DNA from 2 places in the Streptomyces sp. NPDC021020 genome. Region 1 is predicted to be linked to the other one. Evidence: riboswitches for the same ligand, from Rfam matches in the RefSeq annotation. Region 1 holds a riboswitch; the other holds the start of a gene.
What was found. A riboswitch is a leader RNA that binds a small molecule or an ion and turns the genes downstream of it on or off. The one in region 1 is predicted to bind cobalamin.
Positions count from the first base shown of each region.

Region 2: linked by a shared signal. The riboswitch ahead of metE (5-methyltetrahydropteroyltriglutamate--homocysteine S-methyltransferase) and the one ahead of ACH4SL_RS12340 (ribonucleoside-diphosphate reductase subunit alpha) in region 1 are both predicted to bind cobalamin.

Region 1 is NZ_JBIRQQ010000004.1:64,938-72,681, forward strand. It holds partial or broken gene ACH4SL_RS12320 (HD-GYP domain-containing protein) at 1-123, shown strand, start outside; gene ACH4SL_RS12325 (tetratricopeptide repeat protein) at 473-1,474, shown strand; gene def (peptide deformylase) at 1,556-2,191, shown strand; gene ACH4SL_RS12335 (ribonucleotide-diphosphate reductase subunit beta) at 2,210-3,247, opposite strand; gene ACH4SL_RS12340 (ribonucleoside-diphosphate reductase subunit alpha) at 3,247-5,634, opposite strand; cobalamin riboswitch at 5,775-5,908, opposite strand; gene mctP (monocarboxylate uptake permease MctP) at 6,097-7,744, opposite strand, start outside.
Region 2 is NZ_JBIRQQ010000002.1:902,157-909,900, forward strand. It holds gene ACH4SL_RS08245 (LacI family DNA-binding transcriptional regulator) at 1-492, shown strand, start outside; gene yicI (alpha-xylosidase) at 647-2,953, shown strand; gene metE (5-methyltetrahydropteroyltriglutamate--homocysteine S-methyltransferase) at 3,018-5,333, opposite strand; cobalamin riboswitch at 5,502-5,723, opposite strand; gene ACH4SL_RS08260 (DUF2470 domain-containing protein) at 5,814-6,545, shown strand; gene ACH4SL_RS08265 (NAD(P)/FAD-dependent oxidoreductase) at 6,556-7,744, opposite strand, start outside.

The DNA.
Region 1 (7,744 bases):
GCCCGCCCGCTGAGTGCCGCGCTCGCGGAGCTGGGCCGGTGCGCGGGCAGCCAGTTCGACCCTGCGGTGGTCGCCGCGCTCTCCCGGGCGCTGGCGCGTCATCCCTGGCCACCGCCCGTGACCCGCACGGTGTACGGGCGGCCCGCGTACCGCTCGTAGGCCTTTCGGGTGATGGCGACTCGCCCGGGTGCTGGTGGAGCGGTCCGCCTCGGCATGGTTGGATGCCCACGGGTATGGCAAGGAGGCAGGAAGAGCCCGCTGCCGGACGGCGGCGGGGAGCACACGGACGTCGCGCTGAGAGCGCGGCCGAAATGTGCGAGGTTGGTGTGTGGAGCCGCTTGTCCGACGACGTACGGGCGGTACGCGACAGGGCCGCACCCCGCGGGTGCGCGTCCTCCGGGGGACGACGTGATCGTGGTGCGGAAGGCGACGTCCTGGCAGTGATCGGCTGAGCGGGCAGGCGGTAACGGCGTTGAAGATCTTCGGCAGAGTGCGGCACCGGCCGTCGCCCACCTGGCGGCAGGCCACCGACCAGGCGTTCTCACTGATCGACGACGGGCGCTACGAGGACGCGGGCGCGCTGCTGACCCGGGCGGCCGACCTGGAGCCCTGGCTCTCCGAGTCCTGGTACAACCTCGCGCTGCTGCACAAGTTCCGGCACGACTGGGCGCAGGCCCGTATCGCCGGGCTGCGTGCGGTGGCCCTGCTGGACCGGCCGGCGGGCGCGCCCGACTGGTGGAATCTGGGCATCGCCGCGACCGCCCTCCAGGACTGGCCGCTCGCGCGCCGCGCCTGGCAGGCGTACGGCCTGCGGATGCCGGCCGGCACCGCCGCCCGCAGCGGCGAGGAGTCGGCGCGGCTGCCGCTGGGCAGCGCCACGGTGCGGCTGTCGCCGGAGGGCGAGGCCGAGGTGGTGTGGGGCAGGCGGCTCGACCCGTGCCGGGTGGAGGTGCTGTCGATCCCGCTGCCGTCGTCCGGGCGGCGCTGGGGCGAAGTCGTGCTGCACGAGGGGGTCGCGCACGGTGAGCGGGCCACCGCGGGCGGTTCCGGCGGGTCGGTCTACCCGGTGTTCGACGAGATCGAGCTGTGGGCGCCCTCGCCCGTCCCGACGTGGCTGGTGCTGCTCGAAGCGGAGGCCCCGGCGGACCGGGACGCGCTGGAGCGGCTCGCCGCGGAGGCCGGCTACGCCGCCGAGGACTGGTCGTCGTCGGTACGGCTGCTGTGCCGGACGTGCTCCGAGAGCCGGATGCCCACCGACGACGGATCCGCGCGCCGGGACCCGCACGACCACGGGGAGCCCGGCCACCCCGGGCACCTCAGCCACCTGAGCGACTCCGAGAGCGGGTCGCACTGGTCGCAGGAGCGCGAGTGCGGCATCGCCGCGCCGGCCGGGCTGGTGCGCGGCCTGCTCGACAGCTGGGTCGCGGACTCGCCGGCCACCCGCGCCTGGCGCGACCTCGAAGAGGTCTGCTGATCCCTGCGGCGGCGGGCCCTGCGGCCCGCTCCCGTACCCTGGACGGACTAGTGAACCGGCCTGGAAGGCGATAGCAGAACGATGGCGCAGACCGCTGACACCGCCCCTCCGGAGGAGGGGGAGACGTTCGTCGACGACGTGACCGACGGCGCCGCCCGCGAGGAAGCACACCGGGTGCGCGGCACCGCGCGGCCGATCACGGTGGTCGGCAACCCCGTGCTGCACCGCGAGTGCCGGGACGTCACCGACTTCGGCGCGGATCTCCTCGCGCTCGTCGACGACATGTTCGCCAGCCAGCGCGCGGCGGAGGGCGTGGGGCTCGCCGCGAACCAGATCGGCGTGGACCTGAAGGTCTTCGTCTACGACTGCCCGGACGACAACGACGCCCGGCACGTCGGCGTCGTGTGCAACCCCGTCCTGGAAGACCTGCCCGCCGACAAGCGGCACCTCGACGACTCCAACGAGGGGTGCCTGTCGGTGCCGGGCGCGTACATGGAGACGCCGCGCCCGGACTACGCGGTGGTCCGCGGGCAGGACCTGGAGGGCAACCCGATCGTCGTGCGGGGCACCGGCTTCTTCGCCCGGTGCCTCCAGCACGAGACCGACCACCTCTACGGGCGGCTCTACATCGACCGGCTGTCCAAGCGCGACCGCAAGGACGTCATGCGCCAGATGGCGGAGGCGACCCCGAAGTTCGCGACGGTGCCGAACGACTAGGGCCGCCTCCCGGGCGTCCTAGAACTCCTCGTCGAGCGCGACCGTGCCCTCCACCGCCACCTGGTAGGCGGAGGGCCGGCGCTCGAAGAAGTTCGTCAGCTCCTGCACGCCCTGCAGCTCCATGAAGGAGAAGGGGTTGCGGGAGCCGTACAGCGGCGGGAAGCCGAGGCGGGCGAGCCGCTGGTCGGCGACGCACTCCAGGTACTCGCGCATGGAGTCGGTGTTCATGCCCGGCAGCCCGTCACCGCACAGGTCGCGGGCGAACTGCAGCTCCGCCTCGACGGCCTCCCGCAGCATGTCCGTGACCTCGGCCTGCATCCGCTCGTCGAAGAGCGACGGGTCCTCCTTGCGCACCGTGTCGACGACGTCGAAGGCGAAGCTCATGTGCATCGTCTCGTCGCGGAAGACCCAGTTCGTGCCGGTCGCCAGGCCGTGCAGCAGCCCGCGGGAGCGGAACCAGTAGACGTACGCGAAGGCCCCGTAGAAGAACAGGCCCTCGATGCAGGCCGCGAAGCAGATCAGGTTGAGGACGAAGTTGCGGCGGTCCTCGTGCGTCTCCAGGCGGTCGATCTTCTCGGCGCCCTGGCCGTCGAAGTTCGCCATCCAGCGGAAGCAGAACTGCGCCTTCTCGCGGATGGACGGGATCTCCTCGACCGCGTCGAAGGCCGCCGCCCGGTCGGCCGGATCGGGCAGGTAGGTGTCCAGCAGCGTCAGGTAGAACTGGACGTGCACGGCCTCCTCGAAGAGCTGGCGGGACAGGTAGAGCCGCGCCTCGGGGGAGTTGATGTGCTTGTAGAGGGTGAGCACCAGGTTGTTGGAGACGATCGAGTCGCCCGTGGCGAAGAACGCCACCAGCCGCCCGATGAGGTGCTGCTCGCCCGGGGTGAGCTTGGCGAGGTCGGCGACGTCGGAGTGCAGGTCGACCTCCTCCACCGTCCAGGTGTTCTTGATCGCGTCGCGGTAGCGCTCGTAGAAGTCCGGGTAGCGCATCGGACGCAGGGTGAGTTCGAAGCCCGGGTCGAGCAGGTTCTTCACGTTCGCGGTGGTGCTGGTCATTACTGGCAGGCCTCGCAGGACTCGGGGTTTTCCAGGGAGCACGCGATCGCGTCGGCGGTCGCGGCGGGGGACGCGGGAGCGGGTACGGCCGCGGGTGCGGAGCCCTGCGCGGCGCGGGCGATCCGGGTCGCCGGGCGGGAGCGCAGGTAGTACGTGGTCTTCAGGCCTTGCTTCCACGCGTAGGCGTACATCGAGGAGAGCTTGCCGATGGTGGGCGTCTCCAGGAACAGGTTCAGCGACTGGCTCTGGTCCAGGTACGGGGTACGGGCCGCGGCCATGTCGATGAGGGCGCGCTGCGGCAGCTCCCAGGCGGTGCGGTAGAGCTCGCGCACCTCCGCGGGGATCCAGCCGAAGCCCTGGACGCTGCCGGCCGACTCGCGCAGCGCCTCGCGGGTCTGCTCGTCCCACACGCCCAGCCGCTTGAGGTCGGCCACCAGGTAGGAGTTGACCTGGAGGAATTCGCCGGACAGCGTCTCGCGCTTGAAGAGGTTGGACACCTGCGGCTCGATGCATTCGTACGAGCCGGCGATCGAGGCGATGGTCGCGGTCGGGGCGATGGCCAGCAGCAGCGCGTTGCGCATGCCGTGCGCCGCGACGCGCTCGCGCAGCGCCGCCCAGCGCTCGGGCCACGCGGTCTGGAAGCCGTAGTGGTCCGGGTGCAGCACGCCGTCCGCGGCGCGGGTCTCCGCCCACGCGGGCAGCGGCCCGTGCCGCTCGGCCAGGCCGCAGGAGGCCTCGTAGGCGGCGAGCATGACGCGCTCGGCGATCTTCGTGGACAGCGCGCGGGCCTCGGGGGAGGCGAAGGGCAGCCGCAGCTTGAAGAAGACGTCCTGGAGGCCCATCACGCCCAGACCCACCGGCCGCCAGCGGGAGTTGGAGCGGCCCGCCTGCTCGGTCGGGTAGTAGTTGATGTCGACGACCCGGTCCAGGAAGGTCACCGCGGTGTGCACGGTCTCGTCCAGCCGCGCCCAGTCGATGTCCCCCTCGGCGGTGACGAAGGCGCTGAGGTTCACCGAGCCGAGGTTGCACACGGCCGTCTCGGAGTCGTCGGTGACCTCCAGGATCTCCGTGCACAGGTTGGACGAGTGCACGGTACGGCCGGGGCGCGCGGTCTGGTTGGCGGTGCGGTTGGCGGCGTCCTTGAACGTCATCCAGCCCTGGCCGGTCTGCGCCAGGGTGCGCATCATGCGGCCGTACAACTCCCGTGCGGGCAGGGTGCGCTGGGCGAGCCCGGCGGCCTCGGCGGCGCGGTAGGCGGTGTCGAAGTCGTCGCCCCACAGGTCGACGAGCTGCGGTACGTCCACCGGCGAGAACAGCGACCACTGCGCGTCCGCCTCGACCCGGCGCATGAACTCGTCCGGCACCCAGTGCGCCAGGTTCAGGTTGTGCGTACGCCGGGCGTCCTCACCGGTGTTGTCGCGCAGCTCCAGGAATTCCTCGACGTCCGCGTGCCACGTCTCCAGGTAGACCGCCGCGGCGCCCTTGCGGCGGCCGCCCTGGTTCACGGCCGCGACCGAGGCGTCCAGCGTCTTCAGGAAGGGCACGATGCCGTTGGAGTGCCCGTTGGTGCCGCGGATGAGCGAACCGCGGGCGCGGATACGGGAGAAGGGCAGTCCGATGCCGCCCGCGTGCTTCGACAGCCGGGCCACCTGGTGGTAGCGGTCGTAGATCGAGTCCAGCTCGTCGAGCGGCGAGTCCAGCAGGTAGCACGAGGACATCTGCGGGTGCCGCGTACCGGAGTTGAAGAGCGTGGGGGAGCTGGGCAGGTAGTCCAGCGCGCTCATCAGCCGGTAGAGCGCGGCCACTTCGTCCAGCGCCGCGGCGCTCTCGTCCTCGGCCAGCCCCGCGGCCACCCGCAGCAGGAAGTGCTGCGGGGTCTCGACGACCTTGCGGGTCAGCGGGTGCCGCAGCAGGTAGCGGGTGTAGAGGGTGCGCAGGCCGAAGTAGCCGAAGCGGTCGTCGGCGCCCTCGGCGAGCGCCCGCTCGACCAGGGCGTCCAGCCGGGCCGCGTGCCGGGTGACGAAGTCGGCGGTGCGGTCGGCGACCAGGCCCTCGCGGTGCCCCACCGCGATCGAGGCCGTGAAGGACACCGCGCCCTGCGACGCGGCCTCCTCGGCGACCGTCACGGTCAGCAGCCGCGCCGCCAGCCGCGAGTACGCCGGGTCCTCCGAGATCAGCCCGGCCGCCGCCTCGGTGGCCAGCACCCGCAGCTCCGCCGTGTCCGCGGCCGCGCTGCGCCCCCGCAACGCCGCGCCGGCGACCCTGCCGGGGTCGGTGTCGGGAAGGTCGGTACACAGCTCCACGAGGGTACGCAGCAGGTCGGCGCTGTCGGGCGCGCCGGTGGTGGCGGTGGCGGTGGCTGCGGGGGCTTCGGGCGCGATGGTCACGGTGATGCGGTCTCCCACATGAGCGGCGGCGGCCGCGCGGGGAGGGACGGAGGGGGCCGCGGCAGCCCTGCGGGCATGCCGAGCCGCGTCCGCGGAGCCCACTCCACGAGGCCCGGACACAGCGGCGTCACGGTTCGCGGACCGGAACGCCGTCTGCCGGCAGGCGATCGGGCTCCGCTGCGTGGCGCTTGGGCGCGCGGCAGCTCACCGTTGCGGGGCAGCGCCGGATTCGCACCGGCTTCCCCTGCGGGCAGCGGAGTTGAGCATACATCTTGTGCTGCCGCACATGGACGGGGCTAGATGTTGTGTCGCCGGGTACACCAGGGGCGCGAGGAACTGCGCGCTCAGCCACCGACCACGTGCACGTCGTCACCGGCCCGAAGGGGCAGTTCGGTGCGTACCGGACCACCGGCCGGTGGGTGGTTGCTCGCGCAGTTCCCCGCGCCCCTTCGGGCGCAGCCCCTACGCCGGCTCGGGCAGGCCCGGGGTGACCGTCGTGTCCGGCGGCGTCGCGGGGCTCGGGAGCTCCGCGGCGGACTCCGCGGTGTAGTCGCCCGGCGAGGTCTCGTCCACGCCCGCAGGGGCCTTGAAGGCCCGCAGGACGACCGTCAGGACGATCGCGACGCCCGCGTTGAGGACGAAGGCCGTCAGGCCGATGTAACCCTTCTCACCGATCAGCGGGATCATGTCCGCGTTCCCGCCGAAGTGCGACTGCGCCGGGCTGGACTGCTCGTACGCCTTCCATGTGCCGTAGAACATACCCGCCGCCCAGCCGGCGAGCAGCGCCCAGCGGTGGAACCAGCGGGTGAACAGGCCGCCCACTATGGCCGGGACGGTCTGCAGGATCCAGATGCCGCCCAGCAGCTGGAAGTTGATGGCCACCGTCTTGTCCATGGTGAGGACGAAGACCAGCGCGCCGACCTTGACCACGAGCGAGACGGCCTTGGAGACCGCGGTCTCCTGCGCCGGGGTGGCGTCCGGTTTGATGAGGTCCTTGTAGATGTTGCGGGTGAAGAGGTTCGCCGCGGCGATGGACATGATGGCGGCGGGCACGAGCGCCCCGATGCCGATCGCGGCGAAGGCGACGCCCGCGAACCACGACGGGAAGACGTTCTCGAAGAGCTGCGGGATGGCCAGCTGGTTGTTGTACTTCGGGTCGCCCGCGCCGACGCCGTCCGCGATGGCCATGAAGCCGAGCAGCGCCAGCAGGCCGAGCATGAGCGAGTACAGCGGCAGGATCGTGGTGTTGCGGCGGATGGTGTCGCGGCTCTTGCCGGACAGCACGGCGGTGATCGAGTGCGGGTAGAGGAAGAGCGCCATCGCCGAGCCCATCGCCAGCGTGGCGTACGCCCATTGGGCCTTCGGGCCGGTCACCAGGGAGCCGCGGGCGACGCCCTGCTTGTTCGTCACCGCGTAGGCGTCACCGGCCTTGCTGAAGATGTCGTCGAAGCCGCCGAGCTTGTACGGGATGTAGATGATGGCGACCACGATGACGATGTAGATCAGCGCGTCCTTGACGAAGGCGATGAGCGCGGGCGCGCGCAGCCCCGAGGAGTACGTGTACGCGGCGAGCACGCCGAAGGCGATGAGCAGCGGCAGGTCCTTGAGGAACCAGTTGGTGCCGTCGCTGCCGCCGACGCCCATGACGTCCAGGACGGCCTGGATGCCCACCAGTTGCAGCGCGATGTAGGGCATCGTGGCGATGATGCCGGTGATCGCGACGGCCACCGACAGGCTCTTGGAGCCGAACCGCCCGCGGATGAAGTCCGAGGAGGTCACGTAGCCGTGCCGGCGCGAGACCGACCACAGCCGCGGCAGGAAGAGGAAGACCAGCGGGTAGGTGATGATCGTGTAGGGCACCGCGAAGAAGCCCGCGGCGCCGCCCGCGAAGATCGCGGCGGGCACGGCGACGAACGTGTACGCGGTGTACAGGTCGCCGCCGAGCAGGAACCAGGTCACCCAGGTCCCGAAACTCCGCCCGCCCAGGCCCCATTCGTCCAGGTGCAGCGGGTCCGCGGCGCGCCGCCAGCGCGCGGCGAAGAAGCCGAGCACGGTGACGGCCAGGAAGAAGAAGACGAAGACGCCGAGCGCGACGCCGTTGACGCCGTCC
Region 2 (7,744 bases), on a different contig from region 1:
CGTGCCCGGCGCAGCGCCGCGCTCTACGGGATCGCGGGCGCCCGGCGCGGCGGCCGGGAGACCGGCGCCGCGGTCCGCGTCGCGCACACGGCCGACGGCCCCGCCGAGGCGGCCGGCCTGCTGCGCGTGCTGCTGGCCGGGCCCGCCGGGCCGCCGTCCGCCCTGGTCGTCCAGCATCCGACCGCCTGGAGCCACGTCCTGGCGGCGGCGGGCGCGCTCGGCCACCGGGTGCCGGAGGACCTGGCCGTCGTCGTCATCGGCTCGCTGCCGGGCGACTCCTCGTGCGCGCGGCTGCCGCGGATCGAGCTGCCCGTGCCCGCGATGGGCTCCACCGCCGTGGAGCTGGCCGTCGAGGACGCCGACGCGCGCCGCCCCGCCAGGGGCCGCGGGCGCGCCCGCGAGCAGGCCGCGCCCGGCGGATCCGCCCCCCGGCAGGTGCTCCTCGCCCCGGAGTTGCTCGGCGGCGGCGCGCTGCGCCCGCCGCCCGCCTGACCCGGCCGCGCCCCGCCGCCGCGCGCCGGGCGGCAGGTCCCGCCCGGAACACCCTTGCCGCCCCGCCCGGCAGTGCCTAACCTTGCCGGGACGGTCAGGAAATCGATTCGACACATGACCGGCGAGCGACCGGGCGACAGAGCAGGAGACCTCCATGAAGTTCACCGACGGCTACTGGCTGCTGCGGCCGGGCGTCACCGCCCGCTTCGCGGCCGAGGTCGCCGACGCGAGCGTCACCGAGGACCGCGTCACCCTGTCCGCGGCCGTCCGCGAGGTCGGCCACCGCGGCGACACCCTCAACAGCCCGCTGCTGACGGTGGAGTGCTGGTCCCCCGCCGAGGGCGTGATCGGTGTGCGGTCCACCCACCACGCCGGCGCCGTGCGCGGGCTCCCGGAATTCGCGCTGCCCGGCGAGGGGCGGTACGGGAGCGCGGTCCGCGAGGGCTCCGTGGTCGAGCTGACCTCGGGCGGGCTGAGCCTGCGCATCGACACCGAGCAGCCCTGGCACCTCGGTTTCAGCGCCGGCGGCACCCCGCTCACCTCCTTCGGCGAGAAGAGCCTCGGCTTCGTGACCGACGCCGAGGGCCGCCACCACATGGTCGCCCGCGCGGCCCTGGGCGTCGGCGAGTACGTCTACGGCCTCGGCGAGCGCTTCACCGCGTTCACCAGGAACGGCCAGAGCGTCGACGTCTGGCAGGAGGACGGCGGTACGAGCAGCGAGCAGGCGTACAAGAACGTCCCCTTCCACCTCACCAACCGCGGCTACGGCGTCTTCGTCAACCACCCCGGCAGGGTGTCGTACGAGATCGGCTCGGAGCTCGTCGGCAAGGCGCAGTTCAGCGTCGAGGACCAGTCCGTGGAGTTCTACGTCGTCCACGGCCCCGGCCCGAAGGAGATCCTCGCCCGCTACACCGCCCTGACCGGCCGCCCCGCGCTGCCGCCCGCCTGGTCCTTCGGCCTGTGGCTGTCCACGTCCTTCACCACGGACTACGACGAGGACACCGTCACCGGCTTCGTCCAGGGCATGGCCGACGCCGGAATCCCGCTGAGCGTCTTCCACTTCGACTGCTTCTGGATGCGCCCCTACCAATGGTGCGACTTCACCTGGGACCCCGCGGTCTTCCCCGACCCGGAGGGCATGCTGGCCCGGCTGAAGGAGCGGGGCCTGCGGATCTGCGTGTGGATCAACCCCTACATCGCGCAGAAGTCCCCGCTGTTCGCCGAGGGCGCCGCGCACGGCTACCTGGTCCGGCGGCCGGACGGCAGCGTGTGGCAGTGGGACCAGTGGCAGGCCGGGATGGGCCTGGTGGACTTCACCGACCCCGACGCGCGCGCCTGGTACGCGTCCAAGCTGCGCGTCCTGCTGGACCAGGGCGTGGACTGCTTCAAGACCGACTTCGGCGAGCGGATCCCGGTCGACGTCGCCTGGTCCGACGGCTCCGACCCGCGGCGGATGCACAACTACTACACCCAGCTCTACAACGAGACGGTCTTCGACCTGCTGCGCGAGGTGCGGGGCGAGGACGAGGCGGTGCTCTTCGCCCGCTCGGCGACCGCCGGCGGGCAGCAGATGCCCGTGCACTGGGGCGGCGACTGCGAGTCGACCTTCGAGGCGATGGCCGAGTCGCTGCGCGGCGGGCTGTCGCTGGGCCTGGGCGGCTTCGGCTTCTGGAGCCACGACATCGGCGGCTTCGAGGGCACCCCGACGCCCGAACTCTTCGCCCGCTGGGTGCAGTTCGGCCTGCTGTCCTCGCACAGCAGGCTGCACGGCAGCCGGTCCTACCGGGTGCCGTGGGAGTACGGCGAGCAGGCCGTCCCGGTCACCGCCGCCTTCACGCGCCTCAAGCACCGGCTGATGCCCTACCTTTACCGCGCCGCCGGGCAGGCCCGGGACACGGGCACGCCGGTGATGCGGGCCATGCTGCTGGAATTCCCCGACGACCCGGCCTGCGCCACCCTGGACCGGCAGTACATGCTGGGCGGCGACCTGCTGGTCGCCCCGGTCTTCAGCGCGGACGGCACGGTCGACTTCTACGTCCCCGCGGGCACCTGGACCAGCGTGCTGACCGGTGAGCGGGTCGAGGGCCCGGGCTGGCGGCGCGAGACGCACCCGCTCGACACCCTGCCGCTGCTCGCCCGGCCCGGCGCGGTGATCCCCTTCGGGGCCTCCTCGGACGGGCCGGTGTCCGACTGGGCGGACGGCGTGACCCTGCGGGTGTACGCGCCGGCCGACGGCGCCACCACCGTGACGCCGGTGCCCGCGCCGGACGGCTCGGGCACGCCGGTCACCTTCACCGTCACCCGCGCCGGTGACGAGATCACTGTCGAGACCGACAGCGCGCTGCCGTGGAACGTACTGCTGGCAGGCGTCGAGACCCCCGGGCACGGCGAGCCGCACCCGCTCGGCACGCTGCACCGGTGCGCGGCCGGGGTGACGCGGCTGGCGGCACGCCGGGCCTGACACGCGGCCGGTCCGGCCCGGCGCCCGGCGTTGCCGCGCGGCAACGCCGGGCGCCGGGCGCGGGTCAGGCGTCCAGCTCGGCGCGGACCGTGCGGGCCGCGGCCACCAGGTTCTCCAGCGACGCCCGGGTCTCGGGCCAGCCGCGGGTCTTCAGACCGCAGTCGGGGTTGACCCACAGCCTCTCCGCGGGGATGGCCTTCAGCCCGGTGCGCAGCATCCGGGCCGCCTCGTCGGCGCCGGGGACGCGGGGCGAGTGGATGTCGTAGACGCCCGGACCGGCCTCGCGCGGGTAGCCGTGCGCGGCCAGCTCGCGGGCCACCTGCATGTGCGAGCGGGCCGCCTCCAGGCTGATGACGTCCGCGTCGAGGTCGTCGATGGCCTGCACGATGTCGCCGAACTCCGCGTAGCACATGTGCGTGTGGACCTGGGTGTCCGCGCGCACCCCGGCGGTGGTGATCCGGAAGGCCTCGGTGGCCCACGCCAGGTACGCCGGCCGGTCGGCGGCACGCAGCGGCAGAGTCTCGCGCAGCGCGGGCTCGTCCACCTGGATCACGGCGGTGCCCGCGGCCTCCAGGTCGGCGACCTCGTCGCGCAGCGCCAGGGCGACCTGCCGGGCGGTGTCGCCGAGCGGCTGGTCGTCGCGGACGAAGGACCAGGCGAGCATCGTGACCGGTCCGGTGAGCATGCCCTTGACCGGCCGGTCGGTGAGCGACTGGGCGTAGGACGTCCAGCGCACGGTCATGGGCCCGGGGCGGGAGATGTCACCCGCCAGGATCGGCGGGCGCACGTACCGGGTGCCGTAGGACTGGACCCAGCCGTGCCGGGTGGCCAGGTAGCCGGTGAGCTGCTCGGCGAAGTACTGGACCATGTCGTTGCGCTCGGGCTCGCCGTGCACGAGGACGTCCAGGCCGGTCTTCTCCTGGAAGGCGATGACCTCGCGGACGGCGTCGCGCATCCGCTCCTCGTAGCCGGCGGTGTCGATGCGTCCGGCCCGCAGGTCGGCGCGGGCGGTGCGCAGCTCGCCGGTCTGCGGGAAGGAGCCGATCGTCGTGGTCGGCAGCAGCGGCAGCCGCAACCGGGCCCGCTGGGCGGTGGTGCGCTCGTCGTACGGCTGCGCGCGGCGGGCGTCGGCGGCGGTGACGGCCGCGGCCCGCTCGCGGACGGCCGGGTCGCGGGTGAGCGGGGAGGCCGCGCGCGAGTCGAGCGCGGCGCGGTTGGCGGCCAGCTCGTCGGCGACGGCCTCCGTGCCGCGGGACAGGCCCGCGGCGAGGGTGGCGATCTCGGCGGTCTTCTGCCGGGCGAAGGCGAGCCAGGGCAGCACCTGCGGGTCGAGGCCGGTCTCGGCGGCGGCGTCGAGCGGCACGTGCAGCAGCGAGCAGGACGCGGCGACGTCGACCTGACCGGCCAGCCCCAGCAGGGTGCCGAGGGTGGCGAGCGCCTTGCGCAGGTCGGCGGTCCAGATGTTGCGGCCGTCGACGACACCCGCGACCAGGCGCCTGCCGGGCAGTCCGCCGGCCGCCGCGAGGCCGTCGAGATTGCCGGCGGCCGGGCCGGTGAAGTCCAGGGCCAGGCCCTCGACCGGGGCTTCGGCCAGCACCGGCAGGGCCTCGCCGAGCCGGTCGAAGTAGGAGGCGACCAGCAGCTTCGGGCGGTCCGTCAGGGAGCCCAGCGCGCGGTAGGCGCGGGCGGCGGCGTCGAGTTCGGCGGCGTCCCGGTCCTGGACGAGCGCGGGCTCGTCGAGCTGCACCCACTCGGCGCCCGCCGCGCGCAGCCCGGCCAGCACCGCGGCGTAGACGGGCAGCAGCCGGTCCAGCAGGCTCAGCGGCTCGAAGTCCGCGGGCGCGCCGGGCGCGGGCTTGGCCAGCAGCAGGTACGTGACGGGTCCGACGAGCACCGGCCGCGGGGTCAGCCCCTGCGCCAGGGCCTCGGCCAGCTCGACGAGCTGCTTGGCGGGGTCGGGGGCGAAGACGGTGTCGGGCCCCAGCTCGGGCACCAGGTAGTGGTAGTTCGTGTCGAACCACTTCGTCATCTCCAGCGGCGCGACGTCCTGCGTGCCGCGGGCCATCGCGAAGTAGCCGTCGAGCGGGTCGGCCTCGACCGCGGCGCGGTGCCGCGCGGGGATCGCGCCGACCATGACGCTGGTGTCGAGGACGTGGTCGTAGAGCGAGAAGTCGCCGGTGGGCACCTCGTCGATGCCGGCCTCGGACAGCTGCCGCCAGTTGGCCCGGCGCAGCTCGGCCGCGGTCCTACGCAGCTCGGCCGCGGTGACGCGGCCCTTCCAGTAGCCTTCGACGGCCTTCTTCAGTTCCCGGTCGGCACCCTGGCGGGGGTAGCCGTACACGGTGGCCCGTGCTGCCGCGGCTGCGGGCTTGGTTGTCACGGAGATCTCCTTCACGAGACGGATCCCTGAGATCCCGGCGACGGGACGGGGGCGTGAAGGGTGACGCAGCCGGACGGGTCGGGACTGTTCCCCCCGAAAGGGGTACGTCCACCCGCCGGTTGTCGCCGACCCGCCCTCGAGGTCACCGGGATGTCCGTGCGCGGAACGGTCCGCGTACGGGCAACGGGCAGGTCTTCGGACTCGCGGGCGCTCTGCCGGAAGGCAGTTTTCCTACTGGCCGTCGCTTCCCAGGTCCGCGGCCCGGACCCAGTGCGTATGACGGCGGTCGTTCCCACTCACCGCTGCGGGGCAGTCCCGGATTCCCACCGGGTTCCCTCTTACGACGCGCCTGCCTGGCGGGCAGGGCGAACCAGTTGCACCACCCAGCGTAGAACGCCGCGGGACTTCCGGCTGCCGTTGTCCACATCCCGGCTCGGTGTCATATTAAGGTTAGGCTTACCTAAGTCCCGAGGAGGACGTGTGACCAGGACCGCCGATCCGCGCGAGCCCAGCGCCGCCGAGCAAGTCCGCAGCATCCTGTCGACCGCGGGCTCCGCCGGGGTGACGGCCAACGGTGCGCACGAGGACTTCCTGACCGGCGTGGCCGCCGACTTCGACGGCCGCGTCCTGCGGCTGCGCGTCCCCGTCGACAGCCGCACCGCCGCGGAGGCGTCCTGCGGCCCGGCGGTCGGCATCCCCGCGGTGCTGGAGTGGACGGACCTCGCGCCCGTACCCGTACGCGACCGGGTCCGCGCCCGGGTGCGGATCACCGCCCGGCTGCAGGCGCCCGAACCGGGGCCTGCCGGGGCGGTGCGGCTGCGGGCCGACGTCCGCGCCGTCGCGTTCGACGCGCGCGGGGCCCGCCACCTGGTCGCACCCGGCGAGCTGGCCGCCGCCCGGCCCGACCCGGTCGCCTCCGCCGAGGCGCGGCTGCTGCTGCACCTGGCCGAGGACCACCAGGAGCACCTGGACGAGCTGGCCCGGCTGCTGACGGACCGGCAGCTCGTCGATGTCACCCGCGTCGTCCCGCTCGCCCTCGACCGGCACGGCATCGTGCTGCGCCTGGAGCGCCCGTACGGCCACCTCGACGCCCGGCTGCCCTTCCCGCACCCGCTGACGGGGCCCGACGAGCTCGGCCACCACATCCACGCCCTGCTCACCCGCGCCTTCCACGAGCGGCACCACACCCGGTACGGCCGCCGACGCCGGTGACCGGACGCCGCTACCCGCCGGTCGCGCGGTCGGCGAGGATCTCGCGGGCGGCGCGTGCGCCGGAGGCGAGGGCGCCCTGCACGGAGCCGGTCGCGCGGTGGTCGCCGCAGACGTGGACACCGGGGGAGTGGCGGGTGGTACGGGAGAGCGGCCAGGGCGGTGGCATGGCCGGAAGCGCCTCCGGCACCGGGTAGACGGCCACCGGCTCCCAGCCGCGGGTGTCCGTCCCGTACAGCTCGGCCAGCACGTCGCGCACCCGCGCCTCCCGCCGCGCGGGGTCGTCCGCGCCCAGGACCGAGGTGGCCACCAGCGCCCGCCCGCGCGGCGCGTACGACGGCGCGACCTCGCTGAGCACCACCGTGTTGAGCACCCGCCGCGCGCTGTCCACGACCAGCGTCGGCTCGGCCAGCGGCGACCGCGGGGCGGCGTGGTAGTACGTGGTGACCGCGCGGACCGGCGGCACGGCGAGTCCCGGCAGCAGCTCCGCGGCGGCCGCCGGGCCGGTCGCGACGACCACCGCGCGGGCCGGCTGCTCCTCCCCGTACGCCGTCAGCACCCCTTCCCCGGTGAGACGTTCGACCGGGGTGCCGAGCACCACCGTGCCGTCCGGCAGGGCGGCGGCGAGCTGCTCGGGGACCGCGGCGACACCGCGGGCGGGCAGGCACAGCCTGCCGCGCATCATCGAGCGCCACACCAGGTGGAAGTAGCGGCTGGAGGTCTCCAGCTCGTCCTCCAGGAACACCCCCGACAGGAAGGGCCGCAGCAGCCGCTCCACCAGATCCTCGCCGATCGCGGCATCCGCCAGCGCCGTCCTGGTCGTCCGGTCCGGCGCCCGCTTGAGCGCCCGCGGCGGCGTGAGCAGATCCCGCCCGCACAGCATGACCAGCGCGGACACGTCCCGCAGCGAGCCGAGCCGGCCGGGCAGCAGATCGGCGGCCTGCCGCGGGGCCCGCGTCGGATCGGCGAAGCGCAGCATGCCCCGCGGGGTGCGCACCAGGACGCCGGGGCCGAACGGCCGCGCGTCCAGCTCGTCCACCCGCAGCCGGCGGCGCAGTTGCGGGTAGGACGGGTTGACGACCTGGAAGCCGCGGTCGAAGCGGAAGCCGTCCCGCACATCGGTGCGCATCCGCCCGCCGACCCCGTCGGACGCCTCCAGCACCCGGACCCGCAGCCCCGCGGCCACCAGGTCCTGCGCGCAC